Regions from separate parts of the Streptomyces sp. NPDC045955 genome, predicted to be linked through region 2. Evidence: riboswitches for the same ligand, from Rfam matches in the RefSeq annotation. Region 2 holds a riboswitch; the other holds the start of a gene.
The links. Region 2 has a riboswitch for thiamine pyrophosphate ahead of AC07F0_RS21980 (thiamine ABC transporter substrate-binding protein). Riboswitches for the same ligand answer to the same signal wherever they lie in the genome.

Region 1: another riboswitch for thiamine pyrophosphate. It lies ahead of thiO (glycine oxidase ThiO); the one in region 2 lies ahead of AC07F0_RS21980 (thiamine ABC transporter substrate-binding protein).

The regions. Positions count from the first base shown of each region.
Region 1 covers NZ_JBWKKY010000006.1:39,691-51,434, forward strand. The annotation lists gene AC07F0_RS13950 (class II 3-deoxy-7-phosphoheptulonate synthase) at 1-547, shown strand, start outside; gene AC07F0_RS13955 ((2Fe-2S)-binding protein) at 696-929, shown strand; gene bfr (bacterioferritin) at 998-1,474, opposite strand; gene AC07F0_RS13965 (sulfite oxidase-like oxidoreductase) at 1,651-2,301, shown strand; gene AC07F0_RS13970 (deoxyribonuclease IV) at 2,313-3,191, opposite strand; gene pknB (Stk1 family PASTA domain-containing Ser/Thr kinase) at 3,250-5,181, opposite strand; gene AC07F0_RS13980 (thiazole synthase) at 5,331-6,128, opposite strand; gene thiS (sulfur carrier protein ThiS) at 6,131-6,331, opposite strand; gene thiO (glycine oxidase ThiO) at 6,328-7,497, opposite strand; TPP riboswitch at 7,495-7,606, opposite strand; gene AC07F0_RS13995 (NAD(P)/FAD-dependent oxidoreductase) at 7,766-9,007, shown strand; gene AC07F0_RS14000 (helix-turn-helix domain-containing protein) at 9,085-9,450, shown strand; gene thiE (thiamine phosphate synthase) at 9,702-10,385, shown strand; gene metF (methylenetetrahydrofolate reductase [NAD(P)H]) at 10,481-11,404, shown strand; gene AC07F0_RS14015 (SCO2102 family sporulation regulator) at 11,461-11,744, shown strand, end outside.
Region 2 covers NZ_JBWKKY010000010.1:121,322-133,065, reverse strand. The annotation lists gene whiG (RNA polymerase sigma factor WhiG) at 1-465, shown strand, start outside; gene AC07F0_RS22030 (TetR/AcrR family transcriptional regulator) at 560-1,117, shown strand; gene AC07F0_RS22025 (peptidoglycan DD-metalloendopeptidase family protein) at 1,161-1,736, opposite strand; gene rpsB (30S ribosomal protein S2) at 2,010-2,930, shown strand; gene tsf (translation elongation factor Ts) at 3,107-3,943, shown strand; gene pyrH (UMP kinase) at 4,128-4,886, shown strand; gene frr (ribosome recycling factor) at 5,052-5,609, shown strand; gene AC07F0_RS22000 (phosphatidate cytidylyltransferase) at 5,609-6,757, shown strand; gene AC07F0_RS21995 (SRPBCC family protein) at 6,881-7,330, shown strand; gene AC07F0_RS21990 (hypothetical protein) at 7,383-7,604, opposite strand; gene rlmN (dual-specificity RNA methyltransferase RlmN) at 7,775-8,881, shown strand; TPP riboswitch at 8,922-9,028, shown strand; gene AC07F0_RS21980 (thiamine ABC transporter substrate-binding protein) at 9,153-10,190, shown strand; gene AC07F0_RS21975 (ABC transporter permease) at 10,166-11,744, shown strand, end outside.

The DNA.
Region 1 (11,744 bases), on a different contig from region 2:
CGAGCGCACCCGGCAGCTGGACCACGCGCACATCGAGTTCGCCTCGCGGATCCGCAACCCGATCGGCATCAAGCTCGGCCCGACGACCACGGCCGAGGAGGCGTTGCAGTACATCGAGCGCCTCGACCCGGAGCGCGAGCCCGGCCGGCTGACCTTCATCGTCCGCATGGGCGCCGACAAGGTCCGTGACAAGCTGCCCGAGCTGGTCGAGAAGGTCACCGCTTCCGGCGCGACGGTGGCCTGGATCACCGACCCGATGCACGGCAACACCTACGAGGCGGCCTCCGGGCACAAGACCCGTCGCTTCGACGACGTGCTCGACGAGGTCAAGGGCTTCTTCGAGGTCCACAAGGCGCTCGGCACCCACCCGGGCGGCATCCACGTGGAGCTGACCGGCGACGACGTCACCGAGTGCGTGGGCGGCGGCGACGAGATCTTCGTGGACGACCTGCACCAGCGCTACGAGACGGCCTGCGACCCGCGGCTCAACCGCAGCCAGTCGCTGGACCTGGCGTTCCTCGTGGCCGAGATGTACAGGGACCAGTAACGGGTTCGCCTGTTACCCGACATCGACTGGGGCGCGGATCACATACGATCCGCGCCCCTTTCGACTTTTGTGCCTCCGACCCGGCGGGTAAGGTTAGGTTAGCCTCACCGATCAACGGGGACGGCGCCTTGGAACGACCTGTTGGGAGGTGGACCGCGTGTACGTGTGCAGTTGCTTCGGGATCACCGAGCAGCAGGTCAAGCAGCACGCGGACGGCGGCGCCTGCACTCCCCGGCAGATAGCCTCCGCCTGCAAGGCGGGCACGGACTGCGGGTCGTGCGTTCGCCGCATCCAGGCGATTCTGGGCAGGGGTGCGTGCCCTCGCCGTGAGATGGCCGACCGGGGTCAGCCGGTACTCGCGGAGCTGGAAGACGCCGCCTAGGGCCGCTAGGGCCTACCGGCGCTGAACAGCACGGTCGCTTTCCTGCGACCTGATCCAAACGACAGGCCCTAGCTCGGCTGCTCGATCTGCTGCGCGATGTACAGCGCCTCGCCGATCTTGTCGATGAGCTCCAGCTGCGTGTCCAGGTAGTCGATGTGGTGCTCCTCGTCCTCGAGGATCGACTCGAAGAGGTTCGCGGACGTGATGTCGCCCTTGCTGCGCATCACCTCGATACCGCGCTTGAGGCGGTCGATCGCCTCGACCTCGACCTGCCGGTCCGCCTGGAACATCTCGGTGACCGTCTGACCGACCCGGACATGGAACAGTCGCTGGTAGTTGGGCAGACCGTCCAGCATGAGGATGCGTTCGGTGATCTTGTCCGCGTGTTTCATCTCGTCGATGGATTCTTCACGCGTGTACTTGGCGAGCTTGGTCCAGCCTTTGTTGTCCTGGATCCGGTAGTGCAGCCAGTACTGGTTGATCGCCGTCAGCTCGCCGGTCAACTGCTCGTTGAGGAATTCGAGGACTTCGGGGTCGCCCTGCATCGCAGAGGCTCCTTCCGCGCGGGGGGAACTGGCAGGTTGCGCCGCATGATTCCACCGGCGGCGAAGATCGTCCAGTAAGTCTTCACTTACTAAGTAAGGGCATGCTTAGTTCTCATTGCCCTGTTTTGGGGTTGCCCCGGTCGGGGGCATCACCGGGGGTCTGTCAGGATGGAGCCATGGGTCAGCCGGTGGGACACGAATCGGGAGAAGGGCGCGATCCGGCAGGAGCGACGCAGCCCGGGCTTCCGCCGGGACAGCGGGTGCAGCGCGGCTGGCCGGTCACGCACTACGGGCCCGTCCCCAAGTTCCGGCCCGAGCGCTGGGAGTTCAGGGTCTTCGGCGCCACGGCGGACGGCGGCAAGCACTGCTGGACCCACGAGGAGTTCACGGCTCTGCCGTACACCACCGTCGTGGCCGATCTGCACTGCGTCACCAAGTTCAGCATGCTGGGCGCCGAGTGGGGCGGCGTCCCCGCGCGCACGATCCTCGACATCGCGCCGCCGGCCGACGACGTCACCCATGTGATGGTGTGGGCCGAGTACGGGTTCAGCTCCAACCTCCGGCTGTCCGACTTCGCCTCCGAGCACGTCCTGTTCGCCACCCACAAGGACGGGGAGCTGCTCACCGCCGAGCACGGGTTCCCGCTGCGCCTGATCGTGCCCCACCTGTACGCCTGGAAGGGCCCCAAATGGGTGCGCGGCGTGGAGTACATGACCGCCGACCGGCGCGGCTTCTGGGAGGAGCGCGGCTACCACAACATCGGCGACCCGTGGCAGGAGCAGCGCTACTCGTACCAGGAGGAGCCGGGGGACGGCCCCGACCTCTGACGGTGCGGTCTTCAGCAGTCGCGCAGCTTCTTCAGCCGTTCCACGTCCGCCGCGTGCCCCTCCTTGCCGCCCGGCGTCTCGATGATCAGCGGTACGCCTTCGGTCGCGGGGTGCGTCATCAGGGCCCGGAACGGGTCCTCGCCGATGTGGCCGACGCCGATGTTCTCGTGCCGGTCCTTGTGCGCGCCCACCACGTCCTTGGAGTCGTTGGCGTGGATCAGCTTCAGCCGGCCCTCGCCGACCGTGTCCACCAGCAGGTCCAGTGTCCGGTGCATGCCGGACGGGCCGGTCAGGTCGTGCCCGGCGGCGAAGATGTGGCAGGTGTCCAGGCACACGCCCAGCATCGGATGCGCGTCCAGCGCCTCGAAGTACGGGCCGAAGTCCCAGGTCCGTGAGCACAGGGAGGCGCCCTGGCCGGCGGTCGACTCCAGCAGCAGATACGGGTCGTCGTCGTGGGTCAGCTCGTCGAGCAGCGGCAGCAGACGCTCCCGTACCTGCTTCAGCGCCACCGACCGCTCCCGGCCGCCGGTCGCGCTGCCGGTGTGCACGACCACGCCGAGCGCCCCGATCTCCCGTCCGCGGCGCAGCGAGTGCCGCAGTGACTCCACCGACCGCTCCACGGTCGCCTCGGTGTGCGAGCCGAAGTTGATCAGGTAGGGGGCGTGCACGTACGCCGGGATCGACTCGGCCTCGCACGCGGCGCGGAACGCCTCGTCCTGCTTCGGATTGCCGGACGGAGTGGCCCAGCCGCGCGGGTTGGCGACGAAGACCTGGACGGTCTCGGCCTTCAGGTCACGGGCGTAGGTCAGGCCGACGGAGTGGAGCCCACCGGCCACGGGGACGTGGCCGCCCACGGGGTTGCGGGAGGGGCCGGACAGCTGATGATTCACCCGTTCAGGGTGCCATGCGCCCGGCCCGGCCCCGTCCACGGGCTCCCTGTCCGGTCCCTCACCTGATCGTGATCGTGATCGTCGAGCCCTTGGGCGCGGTCTCGCCGCCCTTCACGGACTGGTCCTTCACGGTGTCGCCGAACAGGCCGAGCAGGCCGCGGTCCTCTTCGACCTGGAACCCGGCGCCCTTCAGCTCCCGCGTGGCGTCGTCGACGCCGTCACCGACCACGTCCGGGACCTCGATCATCTCCGGGCCCTTGGACACCGTCAGCGTCACCGTGTCGCCCTCGGCCGCCCGGCCGCCGGGGTTCGGGCTCTGCCGGGCGACCTGGCCCTTGTCGAACTCGGAGGAGGTGACCCGCTCGGTGGCGACCTTCACCTTGAGACCGGCGTCCGTCAGCTCGGCCCTGGCGTCGGCCAGGTCGTCACCGGTGACGTCGGGGATGTCGATGGAGCTGCCCTTGCTGACGACGAGCGCGACCGCCGAGCCCGCGCGCACCTTCGTGCCGTCCGCCGGCCGCGCGGAGATCACCGAGCCCCTGGGCACGTCCTCGCTGAACTCCCGGGTGACCATGCCCGGCTCCAGGCCGTCCTCCTGCAGCAGCGACCGCGCCTTGTCCAGCCGCCGGCCTTCCAGGGCGGGCACCCGGACGGTCTCGGGGCCGTCGGAGACCGTGAACGACACGGAGTCGTTGACGCGGATACGGGCGCCCGGCTCGGGGGAGGTGCCGATGATCGTGCCGCGCTTGACCGTGTCGCTGTGGGCGTGGCTGACCTTGCCGACCTCGAGGTCGGCTTCCTCCAGCTGCTTGCGGGCCTGCTCCTCGGTCTTCGACAGCAGCCGGGGCACCTCGGTGAACTGGCCCGAGTTGATGTACCAGATGCCGGTGCCCAGTCCGAGCACGAGCAGGACGGCGACGAGGATCGCCATGGGACCGCGCCGGGGCCCCGAGCGGCGCCGGGACGGCGGGGGCGGCGGGGACTCGAAGCGGCTGGTGCGGTGGAGCGCGGCCGCGGAGCCCTCCTCCTCGTTGACGGGCAGCGGGCGCGGCGTGGCCAGCGCGCGGGGGATCACGCTCGTACGGTCGTCGGCGTTGACGTGGTCCGCGGCGAGCGCCTGCGGCGGCACCGCGTCCAGCTGCTCCGCGGTCAGCCGCCCGCGCCCGTCGCGGACCTGCGCGAGCAGCGCCACCGCGTCGTGCGGGCGGAGGTCCGGGGTGCGGGCGGTCGCCGAGGCCACCATCTCGTCCAGCTCGTACGCCAGACCGGGCACGGCGGCCGAGGGCGGCGGGACGTCCTCGTGCAGATGCTTGTAGAGGATCACGGCCGGGGAGTCGCCGTCGTGCGGCTTGTCGCCGGTGAGCATCTCGTACAGCATCACGCCGCACGCGTACACGTCGACGCGGGGGTCGGCGGTGCCGTTCTCTATCTGCTCGGGGGCGAGGTACGAGACCGTGCCGAGGACGGTGCCGGTGGTGTTCGTCACCGTGTCGACGGCCCGTACGAGGCCGAAGTCGGCGACCTTGACCCGGCCGTCGTCTCCTATCAGGACGTTCTCGGGCTTCATGTCCCGGTGCACGAATCCGGCACGGTGCGCGGCGCCCAGCGCGGCCAGCACCGGCTCCAGGATGTCCAGGGCGGCACGCGGTTGCAGGGCCCCGCGCTCGCGCAGCACGTCCCGCAGGGTGCAGCCCGCGACGTACTCCATGGCGAGGTAGACGTAACCGCCGTCGGTGCCCTGGTCGAAGACCTGCACCACGTTCGGGTGCGCCAGCCGGGCCACCGACTTCGCCTCGCGGATGAACCGCTCGACGAACGAGCCGTCGACCGCGAGCGAGGGGTGCATCACCTTGAGTGCGAGGACCCGGTCGAGCCGGGTGTCCACGGCCCGGTAGACCGTGGCCATCCCGCCGACCGCGATCCGCGCGTCGATGCGATACCGGCCGTCGAGCACCTGCCCGACCAAGGGGTCCTGAAGGGTCGTGTCCACGCAGGCGAGTGTACGAGCCATGACTGACAGCTCCATCGCCCCGCCCACTTTCGGAGCCCGACTGAAGCGGACCTGTGACGTGCGTCAGACCGCCGCCGCTGCGGGCAGGCGTGTCCCCAAGTGCCTTGAGTGCCTGGGAGGTACCCCAGTCACTGAAAGGCAGGCCGCTCCGGATCCAACTGGGCGAGCCCTTCCACCGGCGAGGACGCCTCCGCGAAATGCCGCCGAGGAATACGCCCCGCCCGATAAGCCAACCTTCCCGCCTCGACCGCGTGCCGCATCGCGTCGGCCATCAGCACCGGCTCCCGCGCCCGCGTCACCGCCGATGCGAGCATCACACCCGCACACCCCAGCTCCATCGCCAACGCCGCGTCCGACGCCGTACCGGCCCCCGCGTCCAGAATCACCGGCACACGCGCGTGCTCGACGATCAGCTGGAAGTTGTGCGGATTGCGAATGCCCAGCCCCGAGCCGATCGGCGAGCCGAGCGGCATGATCGCCGCGCAACCCACGTCCTCCAGCTTCCGCGCCAGCACGGGGTCGTCATTGGTGTACGGCAGCACCGTGAACCCGTCGTCGACCAGCGTCTCGGCCGCTTCCAGCAGCTCGATCGGATCCGGCAGCAGCGTGCGCTCGTCGGCGATGACCTCCAGCTTGATCAGGTCCGTGCCGAGGGCCTCGCGCGCGAGACGGGCCGTGAGGACGGCTTCACCGGCGGTGAAGCAGCCCGCCGTGTTGGGCAGGACGCGGATGCCGAGCTTGTCGAGGACGGACAGCACCGAGCCGTGCACCGAGGCGTTCACCCGGCGCATCGCGACCGTCGTCAGCTCCGTCCCGGACGCGACCAGCGACCGTTCCAGCACGTCGAGGCTGGGTGCCCCGCCCGTACCCATGATCAGGCGGGAGGTGAAGGACGTACCACCGAGGACAAACGGATCGTCGGCCATGATCAGCCTCCTTGGACGGCGGTGAGGACTTCCACGCGGTCCCCCTCGGCGAGGGGCGTGGACGGCCACTGCGCGCGCGGAACGACGGTTTCGTTCAGGGCGGCGGCCACGCCGGACGGCGCGGCGGTGAGGGACTTCACGACGGTGTCGAGAGCCGTACCGGGCCGGACCTCCCGGGGCTCCCCGTTGACGGAGATGTTCATGCGGGCTGCTCCGTGAGTGCGGTGGCGGTGCTGAAGCGCTTCGGCGTGAAGGGGCGGGCCTCCTCGGGGAGCTCGCCCGTCGCCAGGACGTGCGCCATGGCGTCGCCGGTGACCGGCGTGAGCAGGACGCCGTTGCGGTAGTGCCCGGTGGCCAGCAGCAGCCCCTCCAGCCCGGTCGGGCCGAGCAGGGGGGCGTTGTCGGGGGAGCCGGGGCGCAGTCCGGCCCGGGTCTCGGTGAGGGGCAGCTCGGTGATGCCCGGGACCAGCTCGTGCGCGTCGCGCAGCAGCTCGTACACGCCGCCCGCGGTCACGGTGGTGTCCCAGCCCAGCTCCTCACTGGTCGCCCCGACGACCAGCTCGCCGCTCTCACGCGGCACCAGGTAGACGTGGCTGCCGCGCACGACCGCGCGCACGGTCCGGTTCAGGAAGGGCCCGTGCCGCTGCGGCATGGTCAGCCGTACGACCTGCCCCTTCACCGGCCGCACGGGCGGCAGCACATCCGCCGGGACGCCCGCGAGCCGCCCGCTGAGGCTGCCCCCGGCGAGTACGACCTGCCCGGCCTCCAGCGGGGTGCCGTCGTCCGTGACGGCGCCCGTGGCCCGGTCCCGTGCGACCGTGAGCCGCTCCGCCCACGCCCGGTGGAACACCACACCGGCCCGTTCACACGCGGTGACCAGCGCCCCGGCCAGCCGCCGCGGATCGATCTGGTGGTCCCCGTCGACCCGCAGCCCGCCGCGCACGCCCGGTGCGAGCATCGGCTCCAGCCGACGGCACTCCCGCCCTGACAGCCACTGCGACTCCAGGCCCGACTGCTGCTGCAGGGCATGCAGTTCGCGCAGGTGGGCCCGGTCGTCGGCGTCCAGGGCCACGGCGAGCGTGCCGCACCGGCGGTAGCCGAGGTCGTGGCCGGCCTGCTCGGTGAGCTCGGCCACGAAGTCCGGGTAGCGCCGGGCGGAGGCCAGATTCAGCCCGAGCAGGGTCTGCTCGCCGTAGTGCAGTTCCGTGACGGCGGCCAGCATCCCGGCCGCCACCTGTGCGGCTCCACCGCCCGGCTCCGGGTCCACCACGGCCGTGGCGAGCCCGCGCTGCGCGGCCCGCCACGCGGTGACCAGGCCGATGATCCCGCCCCCGATGACGAGGACGTCTGACGTGCGCGTACGCGACATGGGCGTCCAGCCCCTCCCTTCGCCGGCATGACCCGGATCAGGTTCGTACGGTCGGAGGCCGCCAGCCTCCCTCTCAGCCCGGTGCGTCCGGGCTCCCGCGAGTGCCTTGCGTTGGCCACCCACCCTAGCCGGATGCCGTATGCCGCAGTAAGGGAGCCACCCCCACGGCCCGCTCCCTCGGCGGCCTGGTCCTCGCCCGGTCGCGTGTGCAGCAGGTCACTGGGTATGAGCACTGACTGACAAAATGTCAGTTGTCTATGGTGATCAGGTGAGCGAGCAGACGCAGGAACCAGGTTCGTCCGCGCCCCGGCGTGTGGTCGTGGCGGGCGCGGGGATGGCCGGTGTCCAGACCGCGGTCGCCCTGCGCGAGCAGGGCTTCACCGGCACCGTGAGCCTGATCGGCGCCGAACCCCACCAGCCCTACGACCGGCCCCCCTTGTCCAAGGCCGTTCTGCTCGGCAAGGCCGAGGGCTCCGCCTTCGACGTGGACTTCGAGGCCCTCGGCATCGAACTGCGGCTCGGCTGCGAGGTGCGGGGCCTGCGCCCGGGCGACCACGAGCTGGACACCGAGGACGGGCCCGTGCCGTACGACGTCATGGTCGTCGCGACCGGTGCCGAACCGATCCGGCTGCCCGGGGCGGAGGGCGTGCCGGGCGTGCATCTGCTGCGCACCCTGGACGACGCCGAGCGGCTGCGGCCGGTGCTGGCGGGCAGGCACGACATCGTGGTCGTCGGCGCCGGCTGGATCGGCGCGGAGTTCGCCACGGCGGCGCGCGAGGCGGGCTGCGCGGTGACGGTCGTGGAGGCCGCCGAACGGCCCCTCGCCGGGGCGCTGCCCGCCGAGGTCGCCGCGCCGATGGCCCGCTGGTACGCCGACGCGGGTGCCGTGCTGCGGACGCACGCGCGCGTGGAGCGCGTGGAGCCCGGCACCGTGGTTCTCGGTGACGGCTCGCGGCTGCCCGCGGACGCGGTCGTCGTCGGCATCGGCGCCCGTCCGGCCACGGCCTGGCTGGCCGGCTCCGGGATCGAGCTCGGCACGCACGGCGAGATCGTGGCCGACCAGCACCTGCGTGCGTCGGTGCCCGACGTGTACGCGGTCGGCGACTGCGCCTCCTTCCCCTCGGGCCGGTACGGCGAGCGCCTGCTGGTGCACCACTGGGACAACGCCCTCCAAGGACCGCGCACGGTCGCCGTGAACATCGTCGGCCGGGCCTCGGGGGAGACCCCTGCGGTGTACGACCCGGTGCCGTACTTCTGGTCGGAGCAGTTCGGGCGGTTCGTGCAGTACGCCGGGCACCACGCCGCCGCCGACACGACCCTGTGGCGGGGCGACCCGGCCGGACCGGCCTGGACGGTCTGCTGGCTGCGCGGCGACCGGCTGGTCGCGCTGCTGGCGGTGGGCCGTCCCCGGGACCTGGCGCAGGGCCGCCGCCTGATCGAGTCGGGCACGCCGATGAATCCGGCGTTGCTGGCGGACCCGGCGAGGCCGTTGAAGGCGGCCACGGCGTAGCCCGGGAGACACACGGGTCCACCCAGGTGGGCGGGCCCGGCTTCCGACTGTCAGTGGGGGATGGCAGGCTGGTTTCCGTGACCGAGATTGACGCAAAGATCGATGCTCTCGTCCCTGCCTGGCTCACCCTCCCCGACATCGCCGAACAGTTCGGCGTCGAGGTGACGCGTGTGCGGCAGCTGGTCAAGGAGGGCCAGCTCATCGCCGTACGCCGCGGTGAGAACCGCGCACTGCACGTCCCCGCGGCCTTCATCGACGGGGACAAGGTCGTCAAGGGCCTGGCCGGAACCCTGACGCTCCTGCGGGACGACGGCTTCACGGTCGAAGAGATGCTGGAGTGGCTCTTCACCCCCGACCCGAGCCTGCCCGGCACGCCGGCACAGGCCCTGAGCGAGAACCGCGGCACGGAGGTGAAGCGCCGAGCCCAGGCGCTCGCGGTCTGACCCGACCACGACCGAACAACGGTCCGGTGCCGCACACGCGGGACCGGACCCGGACAACCGCCCGGTGTGGGCCGGGGCCCGTGGGGCGACCCGCGGGGCCCGGTCACGGGGTGGCTTGTGCCCGGCACGGACGCGGGCGCCGGGTGCCTCGTAGGGTCACCGCACGGGCGCGGGCGCCGGGTGCCTCGTAGTGTCACCGGCACGGGCGCATCCCGCACCCGCCCGCCACCGACACCAGGGGGACGACACGCATGGCCGTCACAACCGCCACCACCCGCACCACCGCCCGCGCCCAGCTCGCCGACGCCCGGGTCTACCTCTGCACCGACGCGCGCAAGCGGCAGGGCGATCTCGTGGAGTTCCTGGACGCCGTGCTGGCCGGCGGGGTCGACATCGTGCAGTTGCGGGACAAGGGCATGGAGGCGGCCGAGGAGCTGGAGCACCTGGCCGTCTTCGCCGACGCCTGTGCCCGGCACGGCAGGCTGCTCGCGGTCAACGACCGCGCCGACGTCGCCCACGCCGCCGGCTCCGACGTGCTGCATCTCGGCCAGGGTGACCTCCCCGTCCCCGCGGCCCGTGCGATCCTCGGCGACGACGTCCTGATCGGCCGCTCCACGCACGCCGAGTCCGAGGCCGCTGCGGCCGCCGTCCAGGACGGTGTGGACTACTTCTGCACCGGCCCCTGCTGGCCCACCCCCACCAAGCCCGGCCGGCACGCACCCGGCCTGGACCTCGTCCGGTACACCGCCGCCCTCGGCACCGACCGGCCCTGGTTCGCCATCGGCGGCATCGACCTCGGCAATCTCGACCAGGTCCTGGAAGCGGGGGCCCGGCGTGCCGTCGTCGTACGGGCGATCACCGAGGCCGACGACCCGGGCGCGGCGGCGGCCGAATTCGCGAAGAGGCTACGGGAGCAGCAGGAGGCCGGTTCGTAGGCCGGTTTGTCCAAGGGATGGACAACAAGTGCATAAATCGGGTCAAAGTCCGGCGCGCGGTTGGGGGACCGACCGCCCCTGACTAACCTGCCGGTATGGCCCTCGGCACCGCATCCATCAGATCGGACCACGCGCGCACCGTCCGTGACCTGCTCGCGACCGGCAAAACGACGTACTCGTTCGAGTTCTACGCCCCGAAGACCCCGAAGGGCGAGCGGAACCTGTGGAACGCGCTGCGCCGGGTAGAGGCCGTGGCACCCGACTTCGTCTCCGTGACCTACGGCGCGGGCGGCTCCACCCGCGCCGGCACGGTCAAGGCGACCGAGGCGATCGCCTCCGACACCACCCTCACGCCCATCGCGCACCTCACGGCGGTCGACCACTCGGTGGCCGACCTGCGCAACATCATCGGCCAGTACGCCGACGCCGGGATCCGCAACATGCTCGCCCTGCGCGGCGACCCTCCCGGTGACCCGATGGGCGACTGGGTGCCGCACCCCCGGGGCCTGGCCTACGCCGCCGAACTCGTCGAGCTGATCAAGGCGTCCGGCGACTTCTGCGTGGGCGTCGCCGCCTTCCCGGCGATGCACCCGCGTTCCACCGACTGGGACACCGACGTCCGTCACTTCGTCGACAAGTGCCGTGCGGGCGCGGACTACGCCATCACGCAGATGTTCTTCCACCCGGAGGACTACCTCCGGCTCCGTGACCGCGTCTCGGCCGCAGGCTGCGACACCCCGATCATCCCCGAGATCATGCCGATCGCCAGCGTCCGCTCGCTGGAGCGGATCGGGTCCCTCACCAACGCCGCGTTCCCGGCCGCCCTGAAAGAGCGGATCCTCACAGCAAAAGACGATCCGGCCGCTGTACGCTCCATTGGTATCGAATTCGCCACGGAGTTCTGTGCGCGGCTGCTCGCCGAGGGAGTGCCCGGCTTGCACTTCATCACGCTCAACAACTCCACGGCGACGCTGGAAATCTACGAGAACCTGGGCCTGCACCGCCGACCGCAGGCCTAGACCGTTCGCACCGGTATACGACACACTGCGTAGCGGCGACTGGGAGAGGGGCGTACATGGGCTGGGCGGTCCTCTACATCGCGTTCGGCATCGTCGCGCTGTGGCTGCTGGGCGAGGTGCTGTTGCAGTACAAGGCGCGGCTGCGCTGGCGGCTGCTGGCCTTCGTCGGTTTCCTCGGTGTCGTGGTCGGTGTGCTGATCCCGTCCGTCATCGTGATCGGGGTGGGCGCGGCCGCCTTCGCGGTCGGGCAGACGTACGTCACCCTGTCGTTCCGCAGCGGCTTCTCGGCCGGCTGGGCGATGAACGCGCCGATGCTGGGCGGCGGCAAGACCCGCCGCGG
Region 2 (11,744 bases):
GTGCGGCAGAAGGCGCGCAACGTGGAGCGCGCGTACGCCACGCTGGAGGCACGGCTGCGGCGCACGCCGACCGAGGGCGAGGTGGCCGCCGAGATGGGCATCGCGGTGGAGGAACTCCACGCGGTGTTCAGCCAGTTGTCGCTGGCCAACGTGGTGGCCCTGGAGGAGCTGCTGCACGGCGGGGCCGAGGGCGGCGACGGCCTGAGCGTCATGGACACCCTGGAGGACACCGCCGCCGACAACCCGGTCGAGGTCGCCGAGGACCGGGAGCTCCGCAGGCTCCTCGCGCGGGCGATCAACACGCTGCCCGAGCGTGAGAAGACCGTGGTCACGCTGTACTACTACGAGGGGCTCACCCTGGCCGAGATCGGGAACGTGCTGGGCGTGACCGAGAGCCGGGTCAGCCAGATCCATACCAAGTCGGTGCTCCAGCTGAGAGCGAAACTGGCGAGCTTCGGCCGCTGACCAGGCCGTACGGCGACGATGCGGCGGGAGCCACTCCCGTCGGGCCCGGCGCGTCCGTACAGTGGTCGACGTGCCAAGGATTCGAGCGGCCTCCGTGGCCGAGCACCGGTCGATGCAGCGAGCCGCCCTGCTGGACGCGGCTCGCGCCTTGTTGTCCGAGGGCGGTACGGAGGCGCTGACCTTCCCGGCCCTCGCCGAGCGGACGGGGCTCGCGCGGTCGTCCGTCTACGAGTACTTCCGGTCCCGGGCGGCCGTGGTCGAGGAGCTGTGCGAGGTCGACTTTCCCGTCTGGGCGGCGGACGTGTCGGCGGCGATGGAGCGGGCGGGGACGGCCGAGGCCAAGGTCGAGGCGTATGTGCGGCGGCAGCTGGAGCTGGTGGGGGACCGGCGGCACCGGGCCGTGGTCGCGATCTCGGCGAGTGAGCTGGACGCCGGGGCCCGGGAGAAGATCCGGGCGGCGCATGGCGGGCTCGTCGCGCTGATCGTCGAGGCGCTGGGTGAGATGGGGCATGAGCAGCCCCGCCTGGCGGCGATGCTGGTGCAGGGAGTCGTGGACGCGGCGGTGCGGCGGATCGAGCTGGGGGCCGCGGAGGAGCCGGGCGCCATCGCGGACGCGGCGGTGAGTATGGCTGTGCGGGGTGTGCGCGGCTGAGCCGCGCGGTGCCGGCGGAGCGGCGCGACTGCCCGCAGCTCACTCAAGAGACCGGCAGGAGTCTCGACGGGCCCCTGTGCAGGAGCCACGGAGGCAGCAGCGCCAGCGGGTTGACGTAGGTGTCACCTCTGCGCAGGCCCCAGTGCACGCACGTGGTCGTGCAGTGGGAGCCCGTCGCGTCCACCGTGCCGATCACCTCGCCCGGTTCGACCTCCTCGCCCTCCTGTACCGTCGCCGTCACCGGCTCGTAGGTCGTGCGCAGGGGCGGGTCGCCCGTACCCGTGAGATCCACCGAGACCACTTCCTTGCCGGCCACCCTGCCGGCGAACGCCACCCGGCCCGCCGCCACCGCCCGTACCGGCGTCCCGGGGGCTGCCGCCAGGTCCACGCCTCGATGGCCGGGGCCGTAGGCCGACGCCGGGGGTTCCCAGCCGCGCAGGACCCGGGGCCGTAACCCCACGGGCCACGCACGTCCCACCGCCGGGACGGTGGCGTCCGGGACGGGCGGCGCGGCGCCGGCCGCGAACAGGGGCGGCGGTGGGGCCAGCAGGGCCGTCACCGTCACGACCAGCAGCAGGATCAGCCGCGTCCCCACACGCACACATCGTTTCGCTCGCATGCCGAAAGCCTCCCGGACCGCCGCCCGTCACCGGCCCCGGCTGTGGACCGCCGTCCGGTTGTGGACAACGGCGTCACCCGGTGCCCCGCGGGTCCCGTACACTTCTGGTGGCGATCCGGGTCACCGGGTCGACTTCGCACGCCCCGATACGCACCCCGGCAACGGGCCGTATCAGCGCCCCTCGGTCCCTCGTGGCACGGCGCGCAGCGGGCGTCAGGCGCGGAGGCCATCCGGCATCCGCGGCACAACCGAGAAGCACAAGGAGATACGGCCATGGCCGTCGTCACGATGCGGGAGCTGCTGGAGAGCGGCGTCCACTTCGGTCACCAGACCCGTCGTTGGAACCCGAAGATGAAGCGCTTCATCTTCACGGAGCGCAACGGCATCTACATCATCGACCTGCTCCAGTCGCTGTCGTACATCGACCGCGCCTACGAGTTCGTCAAGGAGACCGTCGCCCACGGCGGCACGGTCATGTTCGTCGGCACGAAGAAGCAGGCGCAGGAGGCCATCGCCGAGCAGGCCACCCGCGTCGGCATGCCCTACGTCAACCAGCGCTGGCTGGGCGGCATGCTCACCAACTTCTCGACCGTCTACAAGCGTCTGCAGCGCCTCAAGGAGCTCGAGCAGATCGACTTCGAGGACGTCGCCGCGTCCGGGCTGACCAAGAAGGAGCTTCTCGTGCTCTCGCGCGAGAAGGCCAAGCTGGAGAAGACCCTCGGCGGTATCCGCGAGATGCAGAAGGTGCCCAGCGCCGTCTGGATCGTGGACACCAAGAAGGAGCACATCGCCGTTGGTGAGGCCCGGAAGCTGAACATCCCGGTCGTCGCGATCCTCGACACCAACTGCGACCCCGACGAGGTCGACTACAAGATCCCGGGCAACGACGACGCGATCCGCTCCGTCACCCTGCTCACCCGCGTCATCGCCGACGCCGTCGCCGAGGGCCTCATCGCCCGCAGCGGTGTCGCCACCGAGGGCAAGGGCGAGAAGGCCGCGGGCGAGCCGCTGGCCGAGTGGGAGCGCGACCTGCTCGAGGGCGAGAAGAAGGCCGACGAGGCTGCCCCCGCCGCTGAGGCCGCCCCGGCCGCCGAGGCTGCTCCGGCCGCTGAGGCTGCTCCGGCCGCCGAGGCCGCCCCCGCCGCCGAGGCCACCCCCGAGGCCGAGAAGCCGGCCGAGGCCGAGCAGGCCTGACCCGTCAGTCCGGGGTGACGGCGGGAGCGGTACTGCATCACCAGCGCCGTCGGCGCGGTGTGAAGTCCGCTCCCGCCGTTCACCCGTAGGTCAGCGGCAGGACAGTGCGCTCCGGCTCCATGGAGCGCATCCGCAGATCTTCGATCTTCCAGACTTCGAGAGAGATTCACAGACTCATGGCGAACTACACCGCCGCCGACGTCAAGAAGCTCCGTGAGCTCACGGGCGCCGGCATGATGGACTGCAAGAAGGCGCTGGACGAGGCCGAGGGCAACGTCGAGAAGGCCGTCGAGGCGCTTCGCATCAAGGGCCAGAAGGGCGTCGCCAAGCGCGAGGGCCGTTCCGCCGAGAACGGTGCCGTCGTCTCGATCATCGCCGACGACAACTCCTCCGGTGTCATCGTCGAGCTGAAGTGCGAGACGGACTTCGTCGCCAAGGGCGAGAAGTTCCAGGCCGTGGCCACGGCCATCGCCGAGCACGTCGCCAAGACCTCCCCGGCCGACCTCGAGGCCCTGCTCGCCTCCGAGATCGAGGCCGGCAAGACCGTCCAGGCGTTCGTGGACGAGGCCAACGCCAACCTGGGCGAGAAGATCGTCCTGGACCGCTTCGCCCAGTTCGCCGACGGTTACGTGACGGCGTACATGCACCGCACGATGCCCGACCTGCCCCCGCAGATCGGTGTCCTCGTCGAGCTGGACAAGCCGAACGCGGAGATCGCCAAGGGCGTCGCCCAGCACATCGCCGCCTTCGCGCCGAAATACCTCTCCAAGGAGGACGTGCCGGCCGAGGTCGTCGAGTCCGAGCGCCGCGTCGCCGAGGAGACCACCCGCGCCGAGGGCAAGCCCGAGGCCGCCCTGCCGAAGATCGTCGAGGGTCGCCTCAACGGCTTCTTCAAGGACGCCACGCTGCTCGGCCAGCCCTACGCGCTCGACAACAAGAAGTCCGTCCAGAAGGTCCTGGACGAGGCCGGTGTCACCCTGAAGCGCTTCTCGCGCATCAAGGTCGGCATCTGAGTCCGTACCGCGATCGACGCCCGGCCCCGATAGGGTCGGCAGCAGTCGTCCCGGTACGCCGTCACAGGGGTGGCGGACGACAGCAGATCTGACGAGGAGGCCATTGCCGTATGGGATGCGAACCACGCCCCACCGGCAATGGCCTTCTTCGTATGTGCAACACGTGAAAGAGGCGGGATCCCCCATGACCACCAAGGCCCAGAAGAGCGACGACGGCAAAGTGCGCGGCCGGTTTCTGCTGAAGCTGTCCGGAGAGGCCTTCTCCGGCGGTGGGGGCCTGGGCGTCGACCCCGACGTGGTGCACAAGATCGCCCGCGAGATCGCGGCCGTCGTACGCGACGGTGCGCAGATCGCGGTCGTCATCGGCGGCGGCAACTTCTTTCGCGGTGCCGAGCTCCAGCAGCGCGGCATGGACCGGGCCCGCTCCGACTACATGGGCATGCTCGGCACGGTCATGAACTGCCTGGCCCTCCAGGACTTCCTGGAGAAGGTGGGAGTGGACTGCCGGGTGCAGACCGCCATCACCATGGGCCAGGTGGCCGAGCCGTACATCCCGCTGCGCGCCGTGCGGCATCTGGAGAAGGGCCGTGTGGTCATCTTCGGTGCCGGTATGGGCATGCCGTACTTCTCCACCGACACCACCGCCGCCCAGCGCGCCCTGGAGATCGACGCGGAGGCGCTGCTGATGGGCAAGAACGGCGTGGACGGGGTCTACGACTCCGACCCGAAGACCAACCCGGACGCGGTGAAGTTCGACCACCTCGGCTACGGCGAGGTCATCACCCGTGACCTGAAGGTCGCCGACGCCACGGCCGTGACGCTGTGCCGCGACAACAAGCTCCCGATCGTGGTCTTCGAGCTGCTGGCGGAGGGCAACATCGGACGTGCCGTCAAGGGTGAGAAGATCGGCACGCTGGTGGGGGACCCCGGCAGCCGGGACTGAGACCCGAGAACAACCCCGTCCGGGGGATGGACGGGACGGAGCCGGGCCGGGGGATGGACAATGGTCCACCGGTCGGGAACCGTGCAGGAAGAAGACGCGACGCAGCCGGCCGCCGCCCCACATGGAACCGCAGCCGGGCCTACTCAAGACACGCAGGAGCAAGTGGTGATCGAAGAGACCCTCCTCGAGGCCGAGGAGAAGATGGAGAAGGCCGTCGTGGTCGCCAAGGAGGACTTCGCCGCGATCCGCACCGGCCGTGCGCACCCGGCGATGTTCAACAAGATCGTGGCCGACTACTACGGCGCGCCGACCCCGATCAACCAGCTGGCCTCGTTCTCGGTGCCCGAGCCGCGTATGGCCGTGGTGACCCCGTTCGACAAGAGCGCGCTGCGCAACATCGAGCAGGCGATCCGCGACTCCGACCTGGGCGTCAACCCGAGCAACGACGGCAACATCATCCGAGTGGTGTTCCCCGAGCTGACCGAGGAGCGCCGCCGCGAGTACATCAAGGTCGCCAAGAGCAAGGGTGAGGACGCCAAGGTCTCCATCCGCTCCGTGCGCCGCAAGGCCAAGGACGCCATCGACAAGCTGATCAAGGACGGCGAGATCGGCGAGGACGAGGGCCGCCGTGCGGAGAAGGAGCTCGACGACACCACCCACAAGTACGTGGCGCAGGTGGACGAGCTCCTGAAGCACAAGGAAGCGGAGCTGCTCGAGGTCTGATGAACGACTCTTCCTGGGGGGCGCCGCCACAGGCCGGGTACTGGGGGCCCACCGACCAAGGGCATGGCCGAGGGCGCGCCCACCCTGGCCATGGGCATGCCCACACCCCTGGCCAGGGGCACGTCCAGGGAGCCGCTCCGGCGGGTCCCGCATACGATGCGCATGAAGCGCCTCAGACCCGCCCCGTGCCCATCGTGCCCGACGTAGCCGCATACGGCGGAAACCAGGATGACGACCGGGGGGCTGCTCGGCTGAGCGGCTCTCCGGTCCGAAACGAGACGAATCCGGAGCCCATGCCCGACGCCGCAGAGCCGGCACCCAAGCCGCAGAAGAAGAGCGCGGGTCGCGACCTGAGTGCCGCGATAGGGGTCGGGGTCGGGCTCGGCGCGGTGATCGTCGCGTCGCTGTTCGTCGTCAAGGCCGTGTTCGTCGGCGTGATCGCGGTCGCCGTCGTGGTGGGCCTGTGGGAGCTGACCAAGCGGCTGGACGAACGCAAGGGCATCCGGGCGCCCCTCGTGCCGCTCGCGCTCGGCGGTGCGGCGATGGTCGTCACCGGGTACGTCCGGGGCGCCGAGGGCGCCTGGGTCGCCATGGGGCTCACGGCACTGGCCGTGCTGGTGTGGCGCATGACGGAACCGCCCGAGAACTACCTCAGGGACGTCACGGCGGGCGTCTTCGCGGCGTTCTACGTGCCGTTCCTGGCGACGTTCGTCGCGATGATGCTGACAGCGGACGACGGGGCGCAGCGGGTGCTCACGTTCCTGCTGCTCACGGTGGTCAGCGACACCGGTGCCTACGCGGTCGGCTGGCGCTTCGGCCGGCACAAGCTCGCCCCGCGCATCAGCCCAGGTAAGACCCGCGAGGGTCTGCTCGGCGCGATCTCCTTCGCGATGGTGGCGGGCGCGCTGTGCATGCAGTTCCTCATCGACGACGGTGCCTGGTGGCAGGGCCTGGTGCTCGGCCTCGCGGTCGCGGTCAGCGCCACGCTGGGCGACCTCGGCGAGTCCATGATCAAGCGGGACCTCGGCATCAAGGACATGGGCACGCTGCTGCCGGGGCACGGCGGCATCATGGACCGGCTGGACTCGCTGCTGCCCACGGCTCCGGTGGTGTGGCTGTTGCTCGTGCTCTTCGTCGGGTCCGGCTGAGGCGATACGGCTGTGCAGCGAGCTCCCCTCGGGTGACCGGCGGGGGCTCGCTGTCGTTGTGCGGAGGTGCCTGCGACGTCTCCAAGTGGGACGATTCAGGTGTACGCCGCGAAGGGGGACATCATGTCCAGCATTCGACAGACCATCGATGTCGACCGGCGTCCCAAGGACGTCTACGACTACGTCACGGACGCCCAGCGGCTGCCGGAGTGGCAGCTGAGCGCCGTGTCCGCAGAGCGCCTTGATGAGGGGCCGGTCGGTGTCGGCTCCCGGATGCGGGTCACCCGGCACGTCGGCCGCCGGGTCATGCCGATGACCATGGAGGTCACGGAGTACGACCCGCCGCACAGCTGGAGCATGCGGGGTGTCGACGGCCCCGTCCGGGCGCGCGTGCACGGCGAGGTCGAGCCGTTCGACGAGGGGCGCCGCTCCCACGTGACGATCGAGGTCGACTTCGAGGGCCACGGCGTCGGCAAGGTCCTCGTCCCGCTCGTCGTACGCCCCCAGGTCCGCAAGGAACTGCCGCGCAACGAGCAGCTCCTCAAGGACCTTCTGGAGCACACGGGCCAGTAGGGGCGGGTCGAGCTGGTTCCACCAGCCGAAGGCGATCCAGCGGGAACGCTGATCATGCGAAGGGCGACAGACCCTTGCCCTCGAGGTGGGCGAGCAACGAGTCAACGCATGCGTCTGCCGTGGCCAGGTCGGCACGGAAGAACGAGTCCTCGCCAAGCGGCCCACCGCTGACGATGACCATCCACGCCGCCCGTCGCTCGGCCATGCGGTCACCGTCGACCTTGAAGACGGTCGTGACTCCGCGCTCGGCCAGCCACTCCATCAGTTCAAGCATGTCCACCCGCACCCCTCCGGAGAGATCATCCCACCCCCAGTGGCGCGCCCTCCGGGCCGTCCCTGGGACGTGCGAGGCCGATCGACGATGACAGACGGCGATCACGGGTGACCGCCCCCACCCCGCTCCGGCCTGGGCCACCGGAGTCGATCTGCCACACTGGACGGGTTATGCCTGCACCCGGAGAACTCACTTTCGTCGCCCCGCGCGGAGCCAAGAAGCCGCCGCGGCATCTCGCCGACCTCACTCCTGCCGAGCGCAAGGAGGCCGTTGCCGCTGTCGGGGAGAAGCCGTTTCGTGCCAAGCAGCTCTCGCAGCACTACTTCGCGCGGTACGCGCACGATCCGGAGCAGTGGACCGATATTCCGGCCGGCTCCCGTGGTCGGCTCCAGGAGGCGCTGCTTCCCGAGCTGATGACCGTCGTACGGCATCTGTCGACCGACCAGGGCACCACGCGCAAGACACTGTGGCGGTTGTTCGACGGGACGCTGGTCGAGTCCGTGCTGATGCGTTACCCGGACCGGGTGACCATGTGCATCAGCTCGCAGGCCGGGTGCGGGATGAACTGCCCGTTCTGTGCGACCGGGCAGGCGGGGCTCGACCGGAATCTGTCCACCGCCGAGATCGTGCACCAGATCGTGGATGGTATGCGGGCGCTCAGGGACGGGGAGGTGCCGGGCGGGCCGGCGCGGCTCAGCAACATCGTGTTCATGGGTATGGGTGAGCCGCTCGCCAACTACAACCGGGTCCTCGGCGCCATCCGGCGGCTCACCGACCCCGAGCCCGACGGGCTGGGGCTCTCGCAGCGCGGGATCACCGTCTCGACGGTCGGTCTCGTCCCGGCCATCCACCGGCTCGCCGACGAGGGCCTCAAGTGCCGGCTCGCCATCTCGCTGCACGCCCCCGACGACGAGCTGCGCGACACCCTCGTCCCCGTGAACACGCGGTGGAAGGTCCGCGAGGTGCTGGACGCCGGCTTCGAGTACAGCGCCAAGTCCGGGCGCCGGCTGTCCATCGAGTACGCGCTGATCCGGGACATCAACGACCAGGCCTGGCGCGGTGACCGGCTCGGGCGGATGCTCAAGGGCAGGCCCGTGCACGTGAACCTGATCCCGCTCAACCCGACGCCCGGGTCGAAGTGGACGGCTTCCCGGCCGGAGGACGAGAAGGCGTTCGTGGAGGCCATCGCCGCGCATGGTGTGCCGGTGACGATCCGGGACACCCGTGGTCAGGAGATCGACGGGGCGTGTGGTCAGCTCGCCGCCACCGAACGGTAGTCTGACCGGCGTAAGCACAACCGTGTTTTCCGACACCTTCATATTCCGACAGGGGAGCGCCACAGCGCTGAGAGTGCGGCACACGGCCGCAGACCCTCCGAACCTGGCCCAGGTCATTCTGGGTAGGGAGATCGGTCATCACTCGAGCTGTTGCGCCCTGCCCGGGACTCCCAGAGGTCCCGGGCAGGGCCGCGTCTTCTCCTGGTCCTCCAGGAGGAATCCAGTGAGCAACACCATCAAGCGGCTGACGGCGGTGGCCGTCGGGCTCGGCATGGCCGCCACGCTCGCCGCGTGCGGGTCGTCCGACGGCGGCCAGGGGTCCGGCGACTCCAAGACCGTGACGCTCGTCAGCCACGACTCGTGGGCCGCCTCGAAGGACGTCATCGCGGCCTTCGAGAAGCAGTCCGGCTACAAGGTCAACGTCCTCAAGGACGGCGACGCCGGGCAGGCCGTGAACAAGGCCATCCTGACCAAGGACAACCCGCAGGGCGACGTCTTCTTCGGCGTCGACAACACACTGCTGTCCCGCGCCCTCGACAACGGCCTGTTCCAGCCGTACGAGGCGAAGGGCTCGGACCGGATCGCGCCGGAGTACCGGGCCGACCAGGACAAGCACCGGGTCACACCGATCGACACCGGCGACATCTGCGTCAACTACGACAAGAAGTACTTCGCCGACCACAAGCTCGACCCGCCGCGCAGCTTCGGCGACCTGGTCAAGCCCGAGTACAAGAACCTCCTGGTCACCGAGAACGCCTCCACCTCCTCGCCCGGGCTCGGCTTCCTGCTCGGCACCGCCGCGAAGTACGGCGACGGGGGCTGGGAGGGGTACTGGAAGAAGCTCAAGGCCAACGGCGTGAAGGTCGTCGACGGCTGGGAGCAGGCCTACAACGAGGAGTTCTCCGGCTCGGCCGGCGGCAAGAAGGCCAAGGGCGACCGGCCGCTCGTCGTGTCGTACGCCTCCTCGCCGCCCGTCGAGGTCGTCTACGCCGACCCGAAGCCCGCCGCGGCACCGACCGGGGTCGCGCAGGGCACCTGCTTCCGGCAGGTCGAGTACGCCGGGCTGCTGAGCAACGCCAAGAACGCCAAGGGCGGCAAGGCGCTCCTCGACTTCCTGATCAGCGAGCGGTTCCAGGAGGACATGCCGCTCAACATGTACGTGTACCCGGTGCGCGAGGGCGCCCAGGTGCCGCCGGAGTTCGTGAAGTACGGGCCGCAGGCCAAGGACCCGGAGACCATGGACCCGGCGAAGATCGCCGACAACCGTGATCAGTGGGTCAAGTCGTGGACCTCGCTCGTACTGAAGTAACCGGTGCGACCGACGCGGCCGTCCGCAGGGACCGGCGCGGGAGCGCGGCGCGGCTCGGGCTCATCGCCCTGCCCGTCGCGTTCTTCGCGGTCTTCTTCGCCTACCCCGTCGCCGCGATCGTCGCGCGGGGCCTGAAGGTCGACGGGGTCTGGCAGTTCGGGCGGATCGGCGAGGTGCTGGCGCAGTCCGACGTCCGGCACGTCCTGTGGTTCACCACCTGGCAGGCGATCGTCTCGACGGTGCTCACGCTGCTGGTCGCGCTGCCCGGCGCGTATGTCTTCGCGCGCTTCGACTTCCCGGGCAAGCAGGTCCTGCGGGCGGTCGTGACCGTGCCGTTCGTGCTGCCGACGGTCGTCGTCGGTACGGCGTTCCTGGCGCTGGTCGGGCGTGGTGGGCTGCTCGACGAAATGGGGGGCGTGCGGCTGGACACCACCGTGTGGGCGATCCTGCTCGCGCACGTCTTCTTCAACTACGCGGTCGTCGTACGGACCGTCGGAGGGCTCTGGGCGCAGCTCGACCCGCGGCAGGAGGAGGCCGCGCGGATGCTCGGGGCGTCGCCACTGCGGGCCTGGCGGCAGGTCACGCTGCCGGCGCTGGCGCCCGCCGTGGCCGCCGCCGCGCTCATGGTCTTCCTGTTCACCTTCACCTCCTTCGGTGTCGTCCAGATCCTCGGCGGGCCCACCTTCTCGACGCTGGAGGTGGAGATCTACCGGCAGACGTCGGAGATCTTCGACCTGTCCACGGCGGCCGTGCTGACATCGATCCAGTTCGTCGCGGTGGGCGCGATCCTCGCCCTGCACGCCTGGACCGTACGGCGGCGGGAGACCGCGCTGCGGCTGGTCGACCCGTCCGTGACCGCGCGCCGCCCGCGCGGCACCGGGCAGTGGGCGCTGCTGGGCGGAGTGCTCGTCACCGTCGTCGTGCTGCTCGTGCTGCCGCTCGCCGTGCTGGTGCAGCGGTCCCTGGACGCGCCCGGCTTCGGCTACTACCGGGCGCTGACCAGGGACGACGGCGGAGTGTTCCTGGTGGCGCCGATCGAGGCGATCGGCAACTCACTGGAGTACGCCGTTGCCGCGACCGCCATCGCCGTGGTGATCGGCGGTCTCGCCGCCGTCGCGCTCACCCGCCGGGACGCCGGGCGGTTCGTGCGCGGCTTCGACGCGCTGCTGATGCTGCCGCTCGGGGTGTCCGCGGTGACCGTCGGCTTCGGGTTCCTGATCTCCCTGGACGAGCCGCCGCTGGATCTGAGGTCCACCTGGATCCTGGTGCCGCTCGCGCAGGCGCTGGTCGGGGTGCCGTTCGTCGTGCGGACGATGCTGCCCGTGCTGCGGGCGGTGGACGTGCGGCTGCGGGAGGCCGCCTCGGTGCTGGGGGCCTCGCCCTGGCGGGTGTGGCGTGAGGTGGATCTGCCGATGGTGCGGCGGGCGCTGCTGATCGCGGCCGGGTTCGCCTTCGCGGTGTCGCTCGGGGAGTTCGGGGCGACGGTGTTCATCGCGCGGCCCGACAACCCGACGCTGCCGGTGGCGGTGGCGCGGCTGCTGGGGCGGCCCGGCG